Linked DNA regions of Victivallis sp. Marseille-Q1083. The protein of the gene in region 1 interacts with the protein of each later gene in a pairwise test. Links are inferred from orthologs where the notes say so. Each region holds a gene or a part of one and is shown on either strand. Other genes may lie near its edges.

Region 1 (4,570 bases):
ATGCGCTGATGCTGTCCGGGCAGCCGGACGAGGCTTACGGCGAACTGCTGTTAGGCGGCGCGCCGACTGTTGATGACGAGGGAAAATTGATCTGCTTCATCAACCGTTTCTGCCGGCCGTTGCTGTTGAACAAAGAAAAATTCAGCGCCGCGGTCGGACTGCCGGTTGATTTGCTCGGCGAATACGCGCTGCCGTTTCGCCGGGAATTCTACGACCTGGAACATCGGCAGCGGATTCTCAAGCCGGAACAGCCGCCGGAACCGGATTTGGCGCCGGCGCCATAATTCCGGCCGCCGCCGATATCCCGGTTTTATACGCGGACTTTTCGACGGTCCGGCCTACTGCAAGCCGGCGCCGGCGCTGGAGGTCCGCTCAATTCTGCATCACCGGCCGCGGCGTCCAATTGCGCGCCCTGGCTTCCGGCACCTTTTTGTTCGGTTTCAGTTTGTAGCATTGCTCTCCGAGCAGCGAAGTAAGGCGTTCCAGCAGTTCGAAGCAGACGCGCACCGTGAACGCCCTCACCTCGACGAAAACCACCCGCTCCTGCGGTTCCGGACAACTGACGCAAAGGATCACCCGCGTTTCGCCGCGATACTCCAAACAGAGCGCTTTCAAATGATCCAGCAAGGCGGCGTCGGTGTTCTTTTCGTACAGATAAAGCAGCAACTCTTCGGTATACAATTCAGGCGCCTGCTGCATCGTCACGACATTCTCGATAATCAGCCGCGGTTTTTCGCTTTCATCCCGCCGGCTGCTCAACGCTTCGATGAAAATCGGCATCTCCGGCGTCAGTTCGATGCCGGATTGCTCCAGTCGTTCGATACCGCGCTCATAGATCATGCATTCCGCGCTGTGGTCGAGGTCTTCCAGCGTCAAAACCATGAACGGTTTGTTGTTGTTCTTGCTGTATTTCTTCTGCACGCTCTTGATCATACCGCCGATCCGCACGCCGACGTTGTCGCCCAACTGGTCGAGGTTGCGCAGTTTCAACGTCGACATCGTGTTGATCAACTCCGCATAGCGCGCCAACGGGTGACCGGTCACATAAAATCCGAGCAATTCCTTTTCGCTTTTCAAAATCTCGTCCGGATCAAACTCCGGAATATCCGGCACCGGAATCGTGCAGATTTCCGCCTTGTCGCCGTCGTCGAGCAGGTCGAACAGCGACCCCTGCCCGCTCTGGCGGTCCTTGATCCGGCCGGCCGCATAACTCATCGTCGGTTCGGCGATCGCCAGAATCTGCGACCGGCGCAGACCGAGCGAATCGAACGCTCCCGCCCGGGTCAGATGTTCGATCATCCGGGAGTTCAGCGCATCGCCGCAGCGTTCGCAAAAATCGGTGAAATCCTTGAAAGCGCCTTCGCTCTCGCGCGCCTCGATAATCCGGCCGGCCGCCGCCTCGCCGACCCCTTTGATCGCCCCGAGCCCGAAAACGATCGAACCGTTGGAAACGCCGAAGCTGATATCGCTGGCGTTGACGTCCGGCGGCAGCACTTTGATGTGCATCTCCCGGCAGGCGTTGATCAGGAACGCGATCTCTTCGGCGTTGTCCAGCTCGCTGGTGAGCATAGCCGCCATGAATTCCACCGGATAATTGGCTTTCAGGTAAGCGGTCCGATAAGCGACGATCGCGTAAGCGGCGCTGTGCGATTTATTGAAGCCGTAGCCGGCAAACATCTCGATTTTATCCCAGATCGCATTGGCCACCGCTTCGTTGATGCCGCTGTGTTCGGCGCAGCCGGCGACGAATTTTGCTTTCTGCTGCGCCAGCACGTCGGCCTTCTTCTTGCCGATCGCCCGCCGCAGGATATCGGCGCCGCCCAGCGAAAATCCGGCCAGCACCTGCACCACCTGCATAATCTGCTCCTGATAGAGCATGATGCCGTAGGTTTCCTTCAGCAACGGCTCCATCTTCGGATTTTCGTAGACGATCTCCTCATCGCCGCGTTTGCGGGCGATGAATTGCGGGATGAACTGCATCGGCCCCGGCCGGTAGATCGCCAGCAACGCGATGATATGCTCGATGGTCTCCACGCCGAACTGGCGGCAGAGATTCTGCATGCCGGTGGATTCCAACTGGAACACCGCGACGGTGTCGCCCCGGTTCAGCAACTCGTAGGTTTTCGGATCGTCGAGCGGAATATTGGAGATATCCAGATGAAAGCCGCGCGATTTCCTGATCAGGTTGACCGCATTGTGAATGATGGTCAGCGTCCGCAGGCCGAGGAAGTCCATCTTCAGCAAACCGAGCTCTTCACAGGGCACGCTCGGAAATTCGGTGATGATTTCATTTTTGGCGCCGCGCGCCAGCGGCACCAAATTGTCCAGCCGCTGGTCGCCGATAATCACGCCGGCGGCGTGGATGCCCAACTGCCGGTTGATCCCTTCGAGCACCTCGGCATAGCTGAAAATTTCCTTGACCCAATCCTCTTTCTCGATGAGTTCGTTGAGCTCCTTGGACTCCTTGCGGGCCTTGGCCAGCGTCATCTTCGGATCAGCCGGAATCAATTTGGTGATCCGGTCGCCATGTTCGAAATCATGTCCGAGCACCCGGGCGACATCCTTGATCACCGCCTTGGCTTTCAAGGTGCCGTAGGTGCAGATCTGCGCCACGCTGTCATGACCGTATTTGTTGCGCACATAATCGATCACTTCGCCGCGGCGCTGTTCGCAGAAGTCGATGTCGAAGTCCGGCGGGCTGACGCGCTCCGGGTTCAGGAAACGCTCGAACAGCAGATTGAACCGCAGCGGCTCGATATCGGTGATGCCGGTCGCATACGCCACCAGGCTGCCGGCGCCGCTGCCGCGGCCGGGTCCGACCGGGATGTCCTGCGATTTCGCATACCGGATGAAGTCGCTGACCACCAGAAAGTAAGAGCAGTATTTCGAGCCGTCGATGATATTGAGTTCATAATCCATCCGTTCAACGACGGTCTTCTGGAAATCGGTCAGGTTCTCCGAACGCGGATCGAATCCGTAACGCTGTTTGATGCCTTCGATACAGAAGTTGCGCAGGTATTCCTTCTCGGAAACGGCCGGATCGGGAATATTGAACACCGGATAATGGTTGACGTGCGGCGCATATTTGAACTCGATTTCGCAGCGTTCGGCGACGGCCCGCGTGTTGGTGATCGCTTCCGGCAACTCTTTGAACAGCGCCATCATCTCCTCCGGACTCTTGAAATAGAACTCCGGCGCCGAAAAACGGAAATGCTTCGGATCGTCCAGTTTCGCCTGCGTCTGGATGCAGAGCATGATCTCATGCGCCTTGGCGTGCTCTTTTTTCAGATAATGAACGTCGTTGGTCGCCACCAGCGGCAGGTCGAGTTTCCTGCTGAATTCCACCAGCGCACGGTTGACCTTGCGCTCCTCCGGCATGCCGTGATCCATCAATTCAAGGTAAAAATTGTCCCGTCCCATGATCTCGCAATATTCGCCGATCAGCCGCTCGGCTTCGGCCATATCGTCATTCAGGACCGCCGACGGCACCTCGCCGCCGATGCAGGCGGACAGGGCGATCAGCCCTTCGTGGTACTGCTGCAAAATCTCCTTGTCGATCCGCGGCTTGTAATACATGCCGTTGATATAAGCCTCACTCAGCAGCTTGCACAAGCTGTGATAACCGTCCATATTTTTGGCCAGCAGCACCAGGTGATAGCCGCGGATGCGCGGATTGGACGGATTGCGGTCGAACCGGGTCGTCGGCGAAACATAGGCTTCGCAGCCGATGATCGGTTTCAGGCCGGCCTTGGTGAAATTCTGGTACATATCCTGGGTGCCGCCCATATAGCCGTGGTCGGTCATCGCCACCGCCGGCATGTCGTAGAGCTTCGCCTGCTCGATCAGGCCCTTGACCGTACAGGCGCCGTCCAGCAGGCTGTAATGGGTATGCAGATGCAGATGAACAAAATCCGATGCCATGTCAATTTCCTCCCGCGCTCAAAAATCGTCATCCAGCACGGACATTTCGTCCTCGACGAATTCCAACGCCCTGGCAAACGCCTTCGCCCGGTGGCTGATCTTATTTTTCAACTCCGCCGGCATTTCGGCAAAAGTCTGCGTATAGCCGTCCGGCACGAAAATCGGATCGTAACCGAAACCGTTCGCGCCGCGCGGCGCCTCGATGATCGACCCTTCGACCACGCCCTCAAACGTCTCGATCACTTCGCCGTTGGCGGCGATGGCGATGGCGCAGACGAAACGGGCCTTCCGGTTGGTCTGGCCCGCCAGCTTCTGCAAGACTTTGGCAATTCGCTCCGCCTCGGTCGGCGCATATCGGGCGGAATAAATCCCCGGTTCGCCGTTCAGCGCGTCGACGACCAGTCCGGAATCGTCGGCAAAAGCCGGCACGTCGCAATAAATACAGGCGCTCAACGCCTTTTTGGCGGCATTCTCCCGGAACGTCGCGCCATCCTCCTCCACTTCCGGAAAATTCGGATAATCGGCCAGCGATTTCAGCTCCACTTTCTGATCGGCAAGCAACTCGCGATACTCTTCGACTTTGTGCAAGTTGGCGGTCGCCGCGACAATGTAGGCCATTCTTCGGATCCTTTCTTTACAAAGATTTCAA
Region 2 (3,195 bases), 1.8 Mb from region 1 along the record:
TCGAATAGTGCTGCAGATTCTCACTGAGATAATAGTTGCTCCCTCCCACTCCCATCGCGCAAAACAGAATGCGCCAGATATAGATCATGAAAATCGGATAGGAGGCGGCATAGGCGGCCCCGTACAAGCCGATCGCCAGATGGCCCAAACAGGCCATGCCCAGCACCAGTCCCAGATTCAGATAGAACAGCAATGAAAAAAAACCTTTCAACCGCCTTTGATAACCATCGATCGAATCCCGTTTGGCTTGCAGGATCGGCGGAAAAAGGGTCCCGCTGAGCGCAATGCCGACAAAATAAAAAATTTCCACCAGCCGGACCGCCGCCATATAGCAGCCGACTTCGGAATCGCCGAGCATATTTTTCAACATCACCTGATCGATGCGCATCGCGCTAATTCCAGCGGTGGCGGCAACCCACAACGGCCAGGTCTGGCGGAGCAGATAACCCATCTCTCCCCACCGGCAGGACCAGGACCACTGCCGCACCCGGCGATAATAGAAAAAACAATATCCGGCCTGGGTCAGCACCATATTGCCGACCTCGGCGGCAGCGAAACAGATGACCGGACAGTTGTTCCAAGCCAGCAACAACCGGACCGCCGACATCGCCAGCAAAGCGGTCATCTGAGCAATGGCGACATAACGGCTCTCAACCTTCGCCTGGAAATAGGAATCCAACACCAGCAGAGTTTGGCTGCAATAACCGCCCATCAACAGCAGAATCAGGCTTTTGGTCTCCCAATCCTGTTTCGAAACGGCCATCAGAATGCCGACGATCAGAAACGCCGGCAGCCAGGCGGCAAACTTCAACAGCCAGGCGCTGCCCAGAATCCGGTCCCGCGCCGCCGGGCGCAGCACCAGCTCCCGTACGACAACCGGTTCCAATCCCAAACCGCACATGACGCCCCAGATCGCACAATAGCTCAGGGAATAGCTCAGGACGCCGAATTCCGTCGTGCCCAATTGCCGGGCGACATAGGTGCCGACGCTGAATCCGACCGCCATCCGCAGAAATTTTTCGGCAAACAGCCACAGGAGGTTGACGCCGTACTGCCGGAAACCGACCTGCCGCAGCAGCCGGGTAAAAAATGCCACCACCTTTTCTTTCAACTGGACTCCCCGCCACATTCGGCCGCTTCTGAAAATTGCATGAGACGCCGCCACTCCGTCAGCCGAAATTCCGCTTCAAAGCCGTCCCAGCCGGGCCGCTTCGCGCACCAGCAGTTCGTCCAGCACCTTCCCGAGCAACTGCACCGTCCAGGCGACGTCCGCCCCGGCCCGGTGCGCCTGCATTCCTTCCAGCGTATCTTCCAGCCTGAAAATCCGGCGCAAATTCTGCAAGCTGTAGCTCGGCAATCCCTTGTAAGTCTGCCGCACCAGCCGCAGCGAATCCATCGTTTTCCCCTGCCACAGCGGCAGACCGCAACGCGCCAGGCTCTCCTGCAGAAACGACAAATCGAACCGCGCATTGTGCGCCACCAGCGTCGAACCGGCCGCCAATTCGAGGAACCGATAGGCCACCTCGCTGAATCCCGGCGCCGCCGCCACCATTTCATCGGTGATATGGTGGACGGCTGCCGCACCGTACGGAATCCGCCGGCCGGGATTGACCAACGACTGATACGCCGTCATCGTCCCGTCCAACTCGATCCGAACCGCCGCCAATTCGACGATCCGGTCATGAACGGCGCTCATGCCGGTCGTTTCCAGGTCGAAAACCGTGAACGGCCCGAGCGAATGCCAGCGCGGCGCCTTCGCCCCGGCCGCTTCGCCGCAACCATCCGGCACAGGAAATTCAGCGTTCGTAGCCATCCGGATATTTCTGCCGCCACTTCCAGGCCGACGCGATGATCGCTTCGGCATCTTCGTACTGCGGAGTCCACTTCAACAGCTCTTTCGCCCGGTCCGAACAGGCGATCAATTTCGCCGGGTCCCCCGGCCGGCGCGGCGCGATCTCCACCGGAATCGGCTGGCCGGTCACCTGACGGGCGGCCTCGATGATCTCCTTGACGCTCAAGCCATTGCCGGTACCCAGATTGTAATGACCGCTCTCCGGCGCGTCCAGCGCCAGCAGATGCGCCTGGGCCAAGTCCAGAATATGGATGTAATCGCGCACGCAAGTGCCGTCCGGCGTGTCGTAATCGTCGCCGTAAACCATGATCTTGTCCCGTTTGCCGGCGGCGACCTGCAGGATCAACGGGATCAGATGGCTTTCCGGCCGATGGTCTTCGCCGAATTTCTCCGTCGCACCGGCGGCATTGAAATAACGCAATGCCGCGTATTTGATACCGTGAATCCGGTTGTACCACTTCAAAACCTTCTCGAAGCACAGCTTGGATTCACCGTACGGGTTGATCGGCTCCTGCCGGTCGCCTTCGGCAATCGGAACGCGTTCCGGCTGGCCGAAGGTCGCCGCCGTACTGGAAAAAACGATCGTCTTCACTCCGCCGGCGACGGCGGCATCGGCCAGATTGATGCCGTTGGCCAGATTGTTGCGGAAATATTTCGACGGATCCTGCATCGACTCGCCGACCAGCGAAAAAGCGGCGAAATGCATGATCGCATCGAATTTCTCCTCCCGGCACAGCCGGATGATCAATTCCCGGTCGGCCAGGTCGCCGCAGACAAAATCGGCACGTTCATCCACCGCATCCTCATGGCCCGTCACCAGCGAATCGAACACCACCACCTCGTGATCCCGGTCCAGCAGATATTCGGCACAGGCGCTGCCGATATAGCCGGCGCCGCCGCAAACTAAAACTTTCATATTCTCATTTCCTATTGATTGGCCGGCCGGCCCGTCTTACTTGGAATGCAACCGGCACATTTTTCATTTCCTTAATATAGCATCCGAATCGGATTATTCAGCCCGCAAAACGGTAATCGGGTTCTGCTGCGCCGCTTTCCAGGCCGGATAAGTGCCGAAAACCACCCCGACCAGCGAGGAAATAATCAGCGACAGCACAATACTCCACCAGGAATATACCGTCGGCATATCCGCGTAAATGGTAATGAGTTGTGAAATCCCAACCCCGACGATAATGCCGAGCACGCCGCCCAGCGAAGTCAGAAAAACCGTCTCGATTAAAAATTGCAGCAAAATATCGGATTTCTGGGCGCCGAGCGCCCGGCGCGTCCCGATCTCCTTGCGCCGCTCAAAGACGCTGGCCAGCATGATATTCATGATGCCGATG

What was found. Proteins that work in one complex are often made in the same cells at the same time.
Region 2: the proteins of dnaE (region 1) and HWX74_RS01625 interact in binary tests that used the Escherichia coli proteins (3 or more experiments, as listed by UniProt). The link is inferred for Victivallis sp. Marseille-Q1083 from one-to-one orthologs.

Annotation. Positions count from the first base shown.
Region 1 is NZ_CAHJXL010000001.1:2,253,542-2,258,111, reverse strand. What follows is about bases 173-4,293. They hold dnaE (DNA polymerase III subunit alpha), read right to left. Parts: upstream 3,922-4,293; coding sequence 373-3,921; downstream 173-372. Other genes in these bases: rdgB (RdgB/HAM1 family non-canonical purine NTP pyrophosphatase), read right to left, coding at 3,940-4,293; HWX74_RS09190 (tetratricopeptide repeat protein), read left to right, coding at 173-284. Also shown: more of HWX74_RS09190, read left to right, coding at 1-172; more of rdgB, read right to left, coding at 4,294-4,539. UniProt on the Escherichia coli protein: DNA polymerase III is a complex, multichain enzyme responsible for most of the replicative synthesis in bacteria. This DNA polymerase also exhibits 3' to 5' exonuclease activity. The alpha chain is the DNA polymerase catalytic subunit.
Region 2 is NZ_CAHJXL010000001.1:427,025-430,219, forward strand. The notes cover bases 1-2,944. They hold HWX74_RS01625 (PolC-type DNA polymerase III), read right to left. Parts: upstream 1,814-2,944; coding sequence 1,187-1,813; downstream 1-1,186. Other genes in these bases: HWX74_RS01620 (flippase), read right to left, coding at 1-1,129; galE (UDP-glucose 4-epimerase GalE), read right to left, coding at 1,797-2,768; HWX74_RS01635 (ABC transporter permease), read right to left, coding at 2,862-2,944. Also shown: more of HWX74_RS01635, read right to left, coding at 2,945-3,195. UniProt on the Escherichia coli protein: DNA polymerase III is a complex, multichain enzyme responsible for most of the replicative synthesis in bacteria. The epsilon subunit contain the editing function and is a proofreading 3'-5' exonuclease.